Regions from separate parts of the Klebsiella sp. B345 genome, predicted to be linked through region 2. Evidence: predicted binding sites of a transcription regulator. Region 2 holds the regulator's gene; the other holds the start of a gene.
What was found. The regulator sigma-54, encoded in region 2, starts transcription at its own class of promoters, with help from an activator protein. The targets are predictions, from matches to a motif close to GTTGGCACANNTTTCGCTNT.
Positions count from the first base shown of each region.

Region 1: the regulator sigma-54 is predicted to act here: its motif matches at 3,219-3,238, upstream of glnA (glutamate--ammonia ligase).

Region 1 is NZ_CP180443.1:3,021,229-3,029,402, reverse strand. Features, by position in the region: gene ACMYSO_RS14250 (sugar phosphate isomerase/epimerase family protein) at 1-185, opposite strand, end outside; gene ACMYSO_RS14245 (GntR family transcriptional regulator) at 193-903, opposite strand; gene typA (ribosome-dependent GTPase TypA) at 1,123-2,946, opposite strand; gene glnA (glutamate--ammonia ligase) at 3,326-4,735, shown strand; gene glnL (nitrogen regulation protein NR(II)) at 4,923-5,972, shown strand; gene glnG (nitrogen regulation protein NR(I)) at 5,981-7,390, shown strand; gene hemN (oxygen-independent coproporphyrinogen III oxidase) at 7,434-8,174, opposite strand, start outside.
Region 2 is NZ_CP180443.1:2,401,110-2,409,283, forward strand. Features, by position in the region: gene lptA (lipopolysaccharide ABC transporter substrate-binding protein LptA) at 1-509, shown strand, start outside; gene lptB (LPS export ABC transporter ATP-binding protein) at 516-1,241, shown strand; gene rpoN (RNA polymerase factor sigma-54) at 1,289-2,722, shown strand; gene hpf (ribosome hibernation promoting factor) at 2,745-3,032, shown strand; gene ptsN (PTS IIA-like nitrogen regulatory protein PtsN) at 3,103-3,591, shown strand; gene rapZ (RNase adapter RapZ) at 3,637-4,491, shown strand; gene npr (PTS phosphocarrier protein NPr) at 4,488-4,760, shown strand; gene mtgA (monofunctional biosynthetic peptidoglycan transglycosylase) at 4,824-5,552, opposite strand; gene elbB (isoprenoid biosynthesis glyoxalase ElbB) at 5,549-6,202, opposite strand; gene arcB (aerobic respiration two-component sensor histidine kinase ArcB) at 6,434-8,174, opposite strand, start outside.

The DNA of each region.
Region 1 (8,174 bases), 620 kb from region 2:
CGTGTTTCACCATCGAGTACATGAATTTTCACACCTCGCAGATGATTCTCATGCGCAATATCTAATAAATCACCAGGTAATATCCGCTCAAGGCGCATATTAAAATGGTATGCATAGGCGTGAAGATAAAGGGGAAGATTATCTACACGAGCGAGAATTTTTTCTGCATCGTATTTCGTTAGCATAAGACACCTACAAGTTAATAAAAAGATCAACTGCCTCAAACCGCCAGTATTCAATATCGATCTGAATGATATTGCCATTACTGTCAGCCCGGTGTTTCTCAATAAGAATGGCAGGCATGCCTGAGGAGCCGCCAATAAATTTACCAATATCACCCGACATTCTGACTGGTTTAAACACCAGTTTTTTCGTTACGACGTCCTTTTGGTACTCATTTTTCCATACCGAGGAGAAAGACTGATTGTCGAGTTGTTCAATAAACCCGGGGGCAACATTGGGGTTAATAAACGTCTCATGATAAAACACTTTATGTCCTTCCAGCGCACCCCAACCGGTAATGAGATACAGCTCATCCGACGGCGTTGTTGCGAGAAGCGGCCGTGCGGCATCGGGAAAGCTGGCAGTGCGGCTCTTGGCGATAAACCCCCAGGAGGGCTCCCTGCCCTGTTCCAGCGCGGCACGTTGGAAGCTGGCAGACAGCTCCGGGCTGTAGTTAAAACGCGGCTGGGTAACAAACCATCCCTTGCGGTCTTTACGGAAAATTCGCGATTCCGCTTCCAGGTTTAAGAGCGCCTGACGCAGGGTCATACGCTTAATACCCAGCAGCTCCCCGAGCTCTCTTTCAGAAGGAAGTTTACCGCCCGGTGCCGTGATCCCTTCCCTCAACCAGTGGTCTAATTTTTCTTTCGCATTTTCGACGGTTGATTGATTCATCATTATTGTTTAGCCCATTTGGTTTAAACCAGATAATGAATCTTACTCTTACGCGCAAAAAAATAGCAATATCTACATTATTCTTTGGGGATAAATGTGACCGGCCTCTCCTCGCTAAAGGAGCGATTGTCCGTTGATGTGAGTGGTGACGGGGGATAGCAGGACTTCAGGGCAAAAAAAACCCCGCCGTAAGGGCGGGGTTCTGGCATCGACAAGAAGCGAAAATTAGTCTTCTTTCGAACCGCGCATCGCGCGTTTACGATCGTTCTCGGTCAGATGACGCTTACGAATACGTACAGAGGTCGGCGTCACTTCTACCAGTTCGTCGTCATCGATGAACTCCAGAGCCTGCTCCAGGGTCATTTTCTGCGCCGGAACCAGAGTGGTCGCTTCATCGGTACCTGACGCACGCATGTTGGTCAGTTTCTTACCGGTCAGGCAGTTTACTGTCAGGTCGTTAGAACGGCTGTGAATACCGATGATCTGGCCTTCATATACTTCCGCACCGTGACCCAGGAACAGCTTACCGCGGTCCTGCAGGCTGAACAGTGCGAAGGCAACTGCTTTACCCTGACCGTTGGAGATCAGAACGCCGTTCTGGCGCTGGCCAACATCACCCGCACGAACATCATCGTAGTGGCTGAAGGTGGAGTACAGCAGACCAGTACCGGAGGTCATGGTCATGAACTCAGAACGGAAGCCGATCAGGCCACGGCTTGGGATCACGTAGTCGAGACGTACGCGGCCTTTGCCATCTGGATTCATGTTTTTCAGGTCGCCTTTACGCTCACCCAGAGCCTGCATGACAGAACCCTGATGCTGCTCTTCAACGTCCAGCGTTACGTTTTCGAACGGCTCTTGTTTACGGCCGTCGATTTCGCGGAAGATAACTTTCGGACGGGAAACCGCCATCTCGAAACCTTCACGACGCATGTTTTCGATCAGAACAGACAGGTGCAGCTCGCCACGACCAGAAACGCGGAATGCGTCAGCATCCGGAGTTTCTTCAACACGCAGCGCTACGTTGTGCACCAGCTCTTTGTTCAGGCGGTCAAGAATCTGACGAGAGGTAACGTACTTACCTTCTTTGCCACAGAACGGAGAGGTGTTAACGCAGAAGAACATGGAAACGGTCGGCTCATCAACTGACAGCGCCGGCAGCGCTTCAACATTCTGCGGATCGCAGATGGTGTCAGAGATGTTCAGCTCACCCAGACCGGTGATCGCGATGATATCGCCAGCTTCAGCAACATCGCTCTCGATACGTTCCAGACCCAGGTGAGTCAGTACTTTACCAACTTTACCGTTACGGGTTTTGCCTTCGCTATCAACGATAGTGATCTGCTGGTTCGGCTTCACTTTACCGCGTTTGATGCGGCCGATGCCGATGACGCCAACGTAGTTGTTGTAGTCCAGCTGGGAGATTTGCATCTGCAGCGGGCCATCCAGGTCTACGTTTGGTGCCGCAACACGATCGACGATGGTCTGATACAGCGGAGTCATATCGTCAGCCATATCTTCGTGATCCAGACCCGCGATACCGTTCAGCGCAGAAGCGTAAACGATCGGGAAGTCCAGCTGCTCATCAGTCGCATCAAGGTTAACGAACAGGTCAAATACCTGATCGACGACCCAGTCAGGGCGTGCGCCCGGACGGTCAACCTTGTTGATGACCACGATTGGCTTCAGACCATGAGCAAATGCCTTCTTGGTTACGAAGCGCGTCTGCGGCATCGGGCCATCCATTGCGTCAACGACCAGCAGCACGGAATCAACCATGGACATGACACGTTCAACTTCACCTCCGAAGTCGGCGTGCCCTGGGGTATCAACGATGTTGATACGATAGTCGTTCCATTTGATAGCGGTGTTTTTAGCGAGGATGGTAATCCCACGCTCTTTCTCCAAATCGTTGGAGTCCATCACTCGCTCTTGAGTTTCGGCACGAGCATCAAACGTACCGGATTGCTGCAGCAGCTTATCGACCAGGGTAGTTTTACCATGGTCAACGTGCGCGATGATGGCGATATTACGCAAATTTTCGATCACAACTTTGCCTCAGGCATTTAGAAATAGCGCGTTATTGTACACGGATTAATCGCAGTACAAAACAGGATCACAAACATCCTCCACAAACAAGTATTGCAGAGTTTCTTTGTGATCGCTTTCACGACGCGTTAAAAGGGTTTTTATAGGTGATTTGCACCAAACTGGTGCCCAATGTTCACACAATTGCACTATATTAGTGCAATGCATTCATAATGGTGCAGCCCTTTTGCACGATGGAGTGCATGATAACGCCTTTTGGGGGCAATTTAAAAGTTGGCACAGATTTCGCTTTATATTTTTTAAGGCAACAACGCCACTTTACGTAGCAAAAAAGTTTTCGTTACCACGACGACAATGACCAATCCGGGAGAGTTTAAGTATGTCCGCTGAACACGTTTTGACGATGCTGAACGAGCATGAAGTGAAGTTTGTCGATCTGCGCTTCACCGATACCAAAGGTAAAGAACAGCACGTCACAATTCCTTCTCATCAGGTGAATGCCGAATTCTTCGAAGAAGGCAAAATGTTTGATGGCTCCTCGATTGGTGGCTGGAAAGGTATTAACGAATCAGACATGGTTCTGATGCCGGATGCGACCACTGCGCTGATCGACCCGTTCTATGAAGAACCGACTCTGATCATCCGCTGCGACATCCTGGAACCAGGCACCCTGCAGGGCTATGACCGTGACCCGCGCTCCATCGCCAAACGTGCGGAAGAGTATCTGCGCTCTACCGGTCTGGCGGACACCGTACTGTTCGGGCCAGAACCAGAGTTCTTCCTGTTTGACGACATCCGTTTCGGCGCGTCCATCTCCGGTTCCCACGTTGCTATCGATGATATCGAAGGCGCATGGAACTCTTCCACCAAATACGAAGGTGGTAACAAAGGTCACCGTCCTGGCGTGAAAGGCGGTTACTTCCCGGTTCCGCCGGTAGACTCCTCTCAGGATATCCGTTCTACCATGTGTATGATCATGGAAGAAATGGGCCTGGTTGTTGAAGCGCACCACCACGAAGTGGCCACCGCTGGTCAGAACGAAATCGCTACCCGCTTCAACACCATGACCAAAAAAGCGGACGAAATTCAGATTTACAAATATGTAGTGCAGAACGTGGCTCACCGCTTCGGCAAAACCGCAACCTTCATGCCAAAACCGATGTTTGGCGATAACGGTTCCGGCATGCACTGCCACATGTCTCTGTCCAAGAACGGCGTAAACCTGTTCTCTGGCGACAAATATGCGGGTCTGTCTGAGCAAGCGCTGTTCTACATCGGCGGTGTTATCAAACACGCTAAAGCGATCAACGCCCTGGCAAACCCAACCACCAACTCCTACAAGCGTCTGGTCCCGGGTTATGAAGCACCGGTTATGCTGGCTTACTCTGCCCGTAACCGTTCTGCCTCTATCCGTATTCCGGTAGTAACCTCTCCGAAAGCACGCCGTATTGAAGTGCGCTTCCCGGACCCGGCTGCTAACCCGTACCTGTGCTTCGCAGCGCTGCTGATGGCTGGTCTTGACGGTATCAAGAACAAAATCCATCCGGGCGAAGCCATGGATAAAAACCTGTACGATCTGCCGCCGGAAGAAGCGAAAGAGATCCCACAGGTTGCAGGCTCTCTGGAAGAAGCACTGAACGCGCTGGACGCGGACCGTGAGTTCCTGACTGCTGGTGGTGTATTCACCAACGACGCGATCGATGCTTACATCGCTCTGCGTATTGAAGAGAACGACCGCGTACGTATGACTCCGCACCCGGTTGAGTTCGAGCTGTACTACAGCGTCTAATTTTGCTGTAAATCCTGGGTATGCCATGTTGTGGCGTGGCATATCAAGGGTATTTTGTTGCCGTGGAAACTTTCAGCCCATCTCAGGATGGGCTTTTTTCTCCACCAACATGCTGATCTCATGCGCTTTTTATCCATAAAAAGCTATACTGCACTATAACAGTGCACTCATTTCAGGAGACTGTCAGATGGCAACAGGCACTCAGCCCGATGCTGGGCAGATCCTTAACTCTTTAATCAACAGTATTTTATTGGTCGATAACGACCTGGCGGTGCATTACGCGAACCCGGCAGCGCAGCAGCTTCTGGCACAAAGTTCACGTAAGCTTTTCGGCACGCCACTCCCGGAACTGTTGAGCTATTTTTCCCTGAATATTGGCCTGATGCAGGAAAGCTTGCTCGCCGGCCAGGGGTTTACCGATAACGAAGTCACGCTGGTTATCGATAGTCGTTCCCATATCCTGTCCTTGACGGCACAGCGTCTGCCTGATGGCTTCATCTTGCTAGAGATGGCGCCGATGGATAATCAGCGTCGCCTGAGCCAGGAACAGCTGCAGCACGCACAGCAAATCGCCGCACGGGATTTGGTTCGCGGGCTGGCACATGAGATTAAAAATCCGTTAGGTGGCCTGAGAGGAGCCGCGCAATTGCTGAGTAAAGCATTGCCTGACCCTGCACTGATGGAATACACCAACGTGATTATTGAACAGGCCGATCGCTTAAGAAATCTTGTCGATCGCCTGCTGGGACCGCAACACCCGGGGATGCACGTCACTGAAAGCATCCACAAGGTCGCGGAGCGAGTCGTGAAGCTGGTATCCATGGAGCTGCCGGATAACGTCAAACTTATCCGTGATTACGACCCTAGCCTGCCGGAACTGCCGCACGACCCCGACCAAATTGAACAGGTTTTGCTGAATATCGTGCGCAATGCGCTGCAGGCTCTGGGGCCTGAAGGGGGCGAGATTACCTTACGTACCCGTACCGCCTTCCAACTGACCCTGCACGGTGTACGTTACCGCCTTACTGCGCGTATTGATGTCGAAGATAATGGCCCGGGCATCCCGCCCCAGCTGCAGGATACGCTGTTTTATCCTATGGTCAGCGGGCGCGAAGGCGGCACCGGTTTGGGGCTCTCCATCGCCCGCAGTCTTATCGATCAGCACTCCGGAAAAATTGAATTTACCAGTTGGCCGGGACATACCGAATTCTCGGTATACCTGCCTATTCGGAAATAGAGGTGTTTATGCAACGAGGGATAGCCTGGATCGTTGATGACGATAGCTCCATCCGTTGGGTGCTTGAACGCGCGCTAACCGGAGCAGGCTTAAGCTGTACAACATTTGAAAGTGGCAACGAGGTGCTTGACGCCCTCACCACCAAAACGCCTGATGTCCTGTTATCTGATATTCGGATGCCGGGAATGGACGGTCTGGCGCTCCTGAAGCAAATTAAACAGCGTCACCCGATGCTACCGGTCATCATAATGACCGCGCATTCGGATCTCGACGCGGCGGTCAGCGCCTATCAGCAAGGCGCCTTTGATTACCTGCCAAAGCCGTTTGATATTGATGAAGCGGTCGCGCTGGTTGACCGGGCGATCAGCCACTATCAGGAGCAGCAGCAGCCGCGCAATATTACGATCACCAGCCCGACGGCCGATATCATCGGTGAAGCGCCGGCGATGCAGGACGTCTTCCGCATCATCGGGCGTCTGTCGCGTTCCTCAATCAGCGTGTTGATCAACGGCGAGTCCGGGACCGGTAAAGAGCTGGTAGCGCATGCGTTGCATCGCCACAGTCCGCGCTCAAAAGCACCATTTATCGCGCTGAACATGGCGGCGATTCCAAAAGACCTGATCGAATCCGAACTCTTTGGTCATGAGAAAGGGGCTTTTACCGGCGCCAACACCGTGCGTCAGGGGCGTTTTGAGCAGGCCGACGGCGGGACGCTTTTCCTTGATGAAATCGGCGACATGCCGCTGGATGTACAGACGCGCCTGTTGCGTGTTCTGGCCGATGGCCAGTTCTATCGCGTTGGCGGCTATGCGCCGGTGAAAGTGGATGTCCGCATTATTGCCGCCACCCACCAGAACCTTGAGCAGCGCGTACAGGAGGGAAAGTTCCGTGAGGACCTGTTCCACCGCCTGAACGTAATTCGTGTGCATCTCCCGCCGCTACGTGAGCGTCGCGAGGATATTCCACGACTGGCCCGACATTTCCTGCAAATTGCCGCCCGGGAACTGGGCGTCGAAGCCAAACAGCTGCATCCGGAAACGGAAACCGCGCTGACGCGTCTGGCCTGGCCCGGCAACGTGCGGCAGCTGGAGAACACCTGCCGGTGGCTGACCGTCATGGCCGCGGGTCAGGAAGTACTGACTCAGGATCTCCCCAGCGAGCTGTTTGAAACGTCAATTCCGGATAGCCCGACTCATATGCAACCGGATAGCTGGGCAACGCTGTTAGGGCAATGGGCCGACCGCGCGTTGCGATCCGGTCATCAAAACTTGCTTTCAGAAGCACAGCCGGAAATGGAGCGTACGCTGCTGACCACCGCGCTGCGCCACACGCAAGGGCACAAGCAGGAAGCCGCTCGTCTGCTGGGATGGGGACGTAATACTCTGACACGCAAGCTGAAAGAGTTAGGCATGGAATAAAGGCTATCGACCCCGGCAGACACCACGTCTGCCGGGGCCGCGTTTAAATCACCCGGGAGAACTGCTGCATCCGCGCTTTCTGGCGCAGATAGACATCAAAGCACATGCAAATGTTGCGAATCAGCAAGCGGCCTTTCGGCGTCACCTGAATCCCCTTCTCACCGACATCCACCAGCCCGTCTTTTGACAGCGGCGCCAGCAGGGCCAGATCGTCGGCGAAATAGCGCTGAAAATCGAGATCCCAGCGGGCTTCTATCGCCGAATAATCGAGGCTGAACTGGCAGATCAACGCCTTGATAACGTCACGGCGAATACCGTCATCGCGGGTCAGGGCAATGCCGCGCCAGAGTGCGTCTCCGCGTTCATCAACCTGTTGATAATAGAGCTTCAACTCTTTCTGGTTCTGCGCGTAAGCGTCGCCAATCATGCTGATCGCCGATACCCCTAACCCCAGCAGGTCCGAATCACCCTGGGTTGTGTAGCCCTGGAAGTTGCGATGCAATACGCCTTCACGCTGGGCTACCGCCAGCTCATCATCCGGACGCGCGAAGTGATCCATCCCGATAAACTGATAGCCGGCCGCGGTGAGCGACACGATAGTCTCCTGCAGAATATCCAGCTTCTGCTCCGCGGAAGGCAGGTCGGCATCTTTGATTTTACGTTGGGCGGCGAATAGCGTCGGCAGATGCGCATAGTTAAAGACGCTCAGGCGATCGGGGTTAAGCTCAGCCACTTTTTGCAGCGTAAAAGCGAAGCTCTCCGGCGTCTGTTTTGGCAGGCCGTA
Region 2 (8,174 bases):
CGCTCGCCAGCGCCATTCTGGCCGCCAGCCTGCCGGCACTGGCCAAAACCGGTGATACCGATCAGCCGATCCACATCGAATCCGATCAGCAGTCGCTGGATATGCAGGGCAATATCGTCACCTTTACCGGCAATGTGGTCGTCACCCAGGGCACCATCAAAATCAACGCGGATAAGGTGGTCGTCACCCGTCCTGGCGGGGAAAAAGGCAAAGAAGTGATCGACGGTTATGGCAACCCGGCTACCTTCTATCAGATGCAGGACAACGGCAAACCGGTGAAAGGCCGCGCCGATAAAATGCATTATGAATTGCAGAACGATTTTGTGGTGTTGACCGGCAACGCGCACCTGGATCAGCTCGACAGCAACATCCAGGGTGACAAGATCACTTACCTGGTGAAAGAGCAGAAAATGCAGGCGTTCAGCAGCAAAGGCGGACGCGTAACCACGGTTCTGGTTCCTTCGCAGCTGCAGGACAAAAGTGGCGATCAGTCAAAGAAAGGTAAGTAATTCGTTATGGCAACATTAACTGCAAAGAATCTTGCTAAAGCCTATAAAGGCCGCCGCGTGGTGGAAGATGTCAGTCTGACCGTGAACTCCGGCGAGATTGTCGGCCTGCTTGGCCCAAACGGCGCCGGTAAAACCACGACCTTCTACATGGTGGTGGGCATTGTGCCGCGCGACGCCGGCAACATTATCATCGACGATGAAGATATCAGCCTGCTGCCGCTGCACGCCCGCGCGCGTCGGGGTATCGGCTACCTGCCGCAGGAAGCCTCCATTTTCCGCCGCCTGAGCGTGTTTGATAACCTGATGGCGGTGTTGCAGATTCGGGACGATCTCAGCAGCGAGCAGCGCGAAGACCGCGCCAAAGAGCTGATGGAAGAGTTTCATATTGAACATCTGCGCGACAGCCTTGGTCAGGCGCTTTCCGGTGGTGAACGCCGTCGTGTCGAAATCGCGCGAGCGCTGGCCGCTAACCCGAAATTTATCCTGCTGGATGAACCCTTTGCCGGCGTGGATCCGATTTCCGTTATCGATATCAAACGGATCATCGAACACCTGCGAGACAGCGGTCTTGGGGTACTGATCACCGACCATAACGTCAGGGAAACGCTGGCCGTTTGTGAACGTGCCTATATCGTTAGCCAGGGTCACCTGATTGCCCACGGCACGCCTCAGCAAATCCTTGAAGACGAGCAGGTTAAGCGCGTGTATCTTGGGGAAGACTTCAGACTCTGATAGGGTAGAGGTTACAGACGTTTTAGCCGGAGATATTTGCCCTGAATATGAAGCAAGGTTTGCAATTAAGGCTAAGCCAACAGCTTGCCATGACGCCACAACTGCAGCAGGCTATCCGTTTGCTGCAGTTGTCCACGTTAGAACTCCAGCAGGAACTCCAGCAGGCGCTGGAGAGTAATCCGTTGCTTGAGCAAACCGATCTTCACGATGAGGTAGAAACCAAAGAGGTCGAGGACCGCGAATCGCTGGATACGGTCGATGCGCTTGAGCAAAAAGATATGCCGGAGGAGTTGCCCCTCGACGCCAGCTGGGATGAGATCTACACCGCCGGTACACCATCAGGAAACGGCGTTGACTATCAGGACGACGAGCTGCCGGTCTATCAAGGCGAAACGACCCAAAGCCTGCAGGATTATCTGATGTGGCAGGTCGAGCTGACGCCATTTACCGATACCGATCGCGCCATCGCCACCTCTATCGTCGATGCCGTCGATGATACGGGCTATCTCACTATTCGGATCGAAGACATTGTCGAGAGCATCGACGATGAAGAGATCGGCCTCGAAGAAGTTGAAGCGGTACTAAAACGTATCCAGCGTTTTGATCCGGTTGGCGTGGCGGCGAAAGATCTGCGCGACTGCCTGCTGGTTCAACTTTCACAATATGCGAAAGAGACGCCCTGGCTGGAAGAGGCCCGGCTGATCATCAGCGATCATCTTGATCTGCTCGCCAACCATGATTTTCGTTCCTTAATGCGCGTGACGCGCCTTAAAGAAGATGTGCTGAAAGAAGCGGTTAACCTGATCCAGTCGCTCGATCCTCGCCCAGGCCAGTCGATCCAGACCAGTGAGCCAGAGTACGTCATTCCTGACGTTCTGGTACGCAAGGTTAGCGACCGCTGGGTAGTGGAGCTGAATTCCGACAGTATCCCGCGTCTGAAAATCAATCAGCACTATGCCGCAATGGGTAACAGCTCTCGCAATGACGCCGACAGCCAGTTTATCCGCAGCAACCTGCAGGAAGCCCGCTGGCTAATTAAGAGCCTGGAAAGCCGTAACGATACGCTGCTGCGCGTCAGCCGCTGCATCGTCGAGCAGCAGCAGGCCTTCTTCGAGCAGGGCGAAGAGTATATGAAACCGATGGTGCTGGCGGATATTGCCCAGGCCGTCGAAATGCATGAATCCACCATTTCACGTGTCACCACTCAAAAATACCTGCACAGTCCGCGCGGTATTTTTGAGCTGAAGTATTTCTTCTCCAGCCACGTCAGTACCGAAGGCGGCGGCGAGGCATCGTCCACCGCCATTCGTGCGCTGGTGAAGAAGTTAATCGCCGCGGAGAACCCCGCGAAGCCGTTGAGTGACAGTAAGCTCACCACCATACTGTCCGAACAAGGTATCATGGTCGCGCGCCGTACCGTTGCCAAGTACCGAGAGTCTTTATCCATTCCGCCGTCCAACCAGCGTAAACAACTGGTCTGACACAACCGATAAGGAAGACACTATGCAGCTCAACATTACAGGACACAACGTCGAGATCACCCCTGCACTGCGCGACTTCGTTAACGCGAAGTTCAGCAAACTGGAGCAGTTTTTCGACCGGATCAACCAGGTCTACATTGTGTTAAAAGTAGAGAAGGTAACGCAAATTGCGGATGCCAATCTGCATGTCAACGGTGGCGAAATCCATGCCAGTGCGGAAGGGCAGGATATGTACGCCGCTATCGATGGTCTTATCGATAAGCTGGCAAGACAGTTAACAAAACATAAAGATAAACTAAAACAACACTAATTGTCCGGGCGTTGCTCTCGCCTGTTACCCGCTTTAATGGGTAGCAGGCAAGGGGCGCTCAGGTGAAATTATGATGAACAACGATTCGGCTCTACAACTGAGCAACGTCCTTAACCAGGAATGTACCCGTAGCCAGGTTCACTGCCAGAGCAAAAAACGCGCGCTGGAAATCATCAGTGAGCTGGCAGCTAAACAGCTAGGTTTACCGCCACAACTGGTGTTTGAAGCTATTCTCACTCGCGAGAAAATGGGCAGCACCGGGATTGGCAATGGGATTGCCATTCCTCATGGCAAGCTCGAAGAGGATACGCTGCGTGCGGTTGGCGTATTTGTCCAGCTGGAAACCCCGATTGCATTTGATGCCATCGACAACCAGCCGGTCGATCTGCTGTTTGCACTTCTGGTGCCGGCCGATCAGACCAAGACTCATCTGCATACGCTGTCGCTGGTGGCGAAGCGACTGGCAGATAAAACCATTTGTCGTCGCCTGCGCGCAGCGCAAAGCGATGAAGAACTGTATGAGATCATCACCGAAGCAGGAAGCAGCGATGATAGTTAACGAGAGTCGCACTTCATTCTTTATCGTACTGAGGAGAAACGGTACATGGTACTGATGATCGTCAGTGGCCGCTCAGGCTCGGGGAAATCCGTTGCCCTGCGGGCACTGGAAGATATGGGTTTCTACTGCGTAGATAACCTGCCGGTTGTGCTGCTGCCCGAACTGGCCCGCTCGCTGGCCGACAGAAACATGTCAGCAGCCGTCAGCATTGACGTGCGCAATATGCCGGAATCACCGGAGATCTTTGAGCAGGCCATGAAAAACCTGCCAGAGACGTTTTCACCTCAGCTCCTGTTCCTTGATGCCGACCGTAACACGCTGATCCGCCGCTATAGCGACACGCGCCGTCTGCACCCGTTGTCGAGCAAGAATCTGTCGCTTGAAAGCGCAATTGACGAAGAGAGCGCCCTGCTGGAACCGTTGCGTTCCCGCGCAGACCTGATCGTCGATACCTCCGAAATGTCGGTGCATGAACTAGCAGAAATGCTGCGTACGCGCCTGCTCGGTAAGCGTGAGCGCGAACTGACCATGGTCTTTGAATCCTTTGGGTTTAAGCACGGCATCCCGATTGATGCCGATTATGTCTTCGACGTGCGCTTCCTACCCAACCCGCACTGGGATCCCAAACTGCGTCCAATGACCGGGCTGGATAAACCGGTGGCGGCCTTCCTTGACCGGCACACGGAAGTTCACAATTTTATTTACCAGACCCGCAGCTATCTTGAGCTATGGTTACCGATGCTGGAGACCAATAATCGCAGCTATCTGACGGTGGCTATTGGTTGTACCGGCGGTAAACATCGCTCGGTCTACATTGCCGAGCAACTGGCTGATTACTTCCGCTCACGCGGCAAGAATGTGCAGTCTCGCCATCGGACGCTGGAAAAACGCAAATCATGACTGTAAAGCAGACCGTTGAAATCACGAATAAGCTGGGTATGCACGCCCGCCCGGCGATGAAGCTGTTTGAGCTGATGCAAAATTATGACGCAGAAGTGTTGCTGCGCAATGATGAAGGCACGGAAGCCGAAGCCAATAGTGTGATTGCCTTGCTCATGCTCGACTCAGCAAAGGGTCGGCAAATTGAGATTGAGGCCAACGGTCCGCAAGAAGCAGAGGCGCTGGCAGCGGTCATTGCACTGTTCAACGCCGGTTTTGACGAAGATTAGCCTTTACCTGATGCACTCCCCGGCCGCGCGATGCTGACCGGGGCTCACGCCCCCTGTCCTGTTTCAGTCCAGCTTATGCGCCCGCATAAACCCTTCTCCGCCTAACTGGCGCATCTGACGCAGGATCCACGCCTGGCGACTGCGAATATAGCCGGACGGTGCATCGGCGCGAAAGCGGATCGGATTAGGCAGTACCGCCGCCAGAAGCGCGGCTTCCGAAGCGGTTAGCTTGCTGGCCGGCTTATGAAAAAAACGCTGAGAGGCGGCTTCAACACCAAACGTCCCTTCGCCAAACTCGGCAATATTCAGATAGACCGTCAGGATACGTTTCTTGCTCCACACCGTCTCAATGCCGACCGTCAGCCCGGCCTCCAGCCCTTTGCGCAACCAGCTGCGCCCATCCCACAAGAACAGGTTTTTCGCCGTCTGCTGCGACAGCGTGGAAGCACCGCGCACGCGATTTTCCTGGCGTTGATTGTGCGCCAGCGCTTTTTCTATCGCCGACACATCAAAGCCCCAGTGCTCGGGAAACTTTTGGTCCTCTGACGCAATAACCGCCAGCCCCATCCACGGTGATATCTCATCCATGCTGACCCAGTCCGAATGGGCAACGTAGTGGAAATCACCGTGCAACCATGCGCCAACCTGCCGCTCCAGCATGACGGCGGAAAAAGGCACCGGCAGAACGCTAAAGAGTGCGATTCCCCCGCCCCACATCACCACCCCAATCATCAGGATACGCAGCAGCACGCGCTTGAATATCCGCAGCGGCGACAGGCGACGAACACTCATGCAGCGAGAACCAGTACGCGAGCCACCAGCTTCTCAATACCACTTGCCGCTTCCGCGATGTTCTGTGCCAGCATCCAGGCCGGGGTCGTCACGACCTTGTTCTCTTCATCGACCACGATGTCATCAACCGGGCAAGGCACGTGTTCTGCGCCCATCTCTTCCACCACATCAGCAGTATCGAGATCGGTGCCGATAGTTATCCGCAAGGGCACAGAGAAAATTTTCGGCAGCAGCGCCGGGGCAATGCACATAAAGCCCAGCGGTTTTCCGGCCTCATGCATCGCCAGCACCAACGCTTTCAGGTCACTATCAACCAGGCATTCAGCGCCCTGCGAGGCAAAGCTACTGAGGTTCTTCGCCGCGCCAAACCCACCGGGAACAATCAGCGCGTCTAACGCCTCGGCCCGGGCGCTAGCCAGCGGCTGGATATCGCCACGGGCAATACGCGCAGCCTCAATCAGCACGTTGCGCGTTTCACCCAGCGGTTCGCCGGTCAGATGGTTGATAACGTCCGTTTGGGCTTTATCCGGCGCAAAACAGATGGCCTGCGCGCCACCACGGGCAATCGCCAACAGGGTAATGACCGCTTCATGGATCTCCGTCCCGTCATACACACCACATCCGCTCAGTACCACACCAATCTTTTTCATACGCCCACTCCTTAGTACAACTTACTGAAACCAGTCAAAAATTTTGATTTACTCGCATTGCTTCACATATTTAACTGATTCACGTAACAAATAATTTAAGGTTTGCTATCTTAATGAGCGAGCAAACCGAATCCTCAGGTTGCGCTGCATATAACTCTGTCTAAAAATTCTGGCGCAACGACCAGTTCCCTGGTGTTGGCGCAGTGTTCGCGCACCCCGGTTTATCCGGGGTCATTTTTTTGGTGCCGACGCCACCCACGCCTTCAACACCGCCACATCGTTCTGCCACTCTGACTTCATCTCTTCAACCCATTCAGCAACGTTATCTGACCACGCTGGCAGGTCCGGGGTCTGAATCTGCTGTCCGAGCTGCTGAATATGACGCAGGCCGATAGAGCCCGCCGCGCCTTTGATCTTATGCCCTTCATCCACGATGCCTTTGCGGTCACGGGCGGTCAAATTAGACTCCAGCACCGCCATATAGCCAGGCATCATCTTCTCGAACACCGCCAGGCCGTCGTTGATAAGCTTCGGCCCGACCAGCTCGATATACTGCTCAAGCATTGGAATATCGAGCACCGAAGAGGCTTTACTCGCATCTACCTCCGGCATCTCGCACTCATCCTCTTCCGGGGAATCCCAGAATTTTTTAATGATGGCGGTTAATGCCGGCACCGATAGCGGCTTGCTCAGGACATCGTCCATGCCGGCATCGAGATACTCTTTTTTGTTTTTCAGCACATTCGCCGTCAGCGCCACCAGCGGCGGCAGCTCATCGGCAGCAAAGTGCTGTTTAAGATGCCGGGAAATATCCAGGCCGGTCATATCCGGAAGCTGGATATCCAACAAGACAAGGTCATATTCGCCCGGTTTAAACATCTCCAGCGCCGCGGCACCGGTCATCGCGACGTCCACGGTATTACCCAGTTTCTCCAGCACCGAGCGCGCGACGATCACGTTAAGCTCAATATCTTCGACCAGCAGCACGCTGAGCGCCGGCAGCGGCATCTCATCATCAGTCAGGCTGTCTTCCGTCTCTTCCGCCACCGCAGGCGCATGCACGGTCAACGTAAACGTCGCTCCTTGTCCTGGCAAACTGGAGACATTAATGTCGCCGCCCATATTGCGTGCCAGACGACGCGACACGGCAAGGCCAATCCCGGTCCCGGTTGCCGGTTTACCGCCGTGGCTGTCTTTTACCTGATAGTACATGGCGAAGATCTTATCCTGCTCCGCCTGGGGAATACCGATACCGGAGTCCTCCACTTCAAAGTGCAGAATGTCCCCCTCATCGTAACGTACGCGGACGGTGACATTTCCGCCCTGCGGCGTAAATTTCACGGCGTTACTGATAAGATTCCACAAGATCTGCCGCAGACGCGTTCCGTCAGTCACCACGTTATGTGGCAACGGCTGCGCCGGATCCATCACGAAGCGCAACCCCTTCTGCTGTGCCTGCAGGCCGGAGAGGTTTTCGAGGTCGGCCAGGAAGCTGGTGAAGTCGACCGGCTGGTTATCCAGCTGAACCTTACGGCGCTCCATCTTATCCATATCGATAATATCGTTGAAAATATTCCCCAACGTTACCGCCGACACATGAATGGTCTTGAGGTATTTTTCCTGCTCGCCGGTCAGGTCGGTATCCAGCAGGATACGGCTCAGCCCGACGATGCCATTCAGCGGCGTACGCAGCTCATGGCTGATAGTGGAAATAAAGGTGGTCTTGTCTCGGCTGGCGCGTTCCAGGGCATCCTGGTAGCGCTTACGTTCCGTAATATCGCGGCCAAAGCCCATCAGCCCCCGGCGTTTACCCACGCGGTCATAGTAGGGGACTTTGCGGATCTCAAAGCAGGCTTTGCGCCCGTCGGGATAATCCAGCCACTGTTCATAGGTCAGGGAGACGTTATGGCGGAAGACTTTCTCATCCGTCTCGAGGACTTTTACCGCCGCTTCCTCGTTATAGACATCCTGA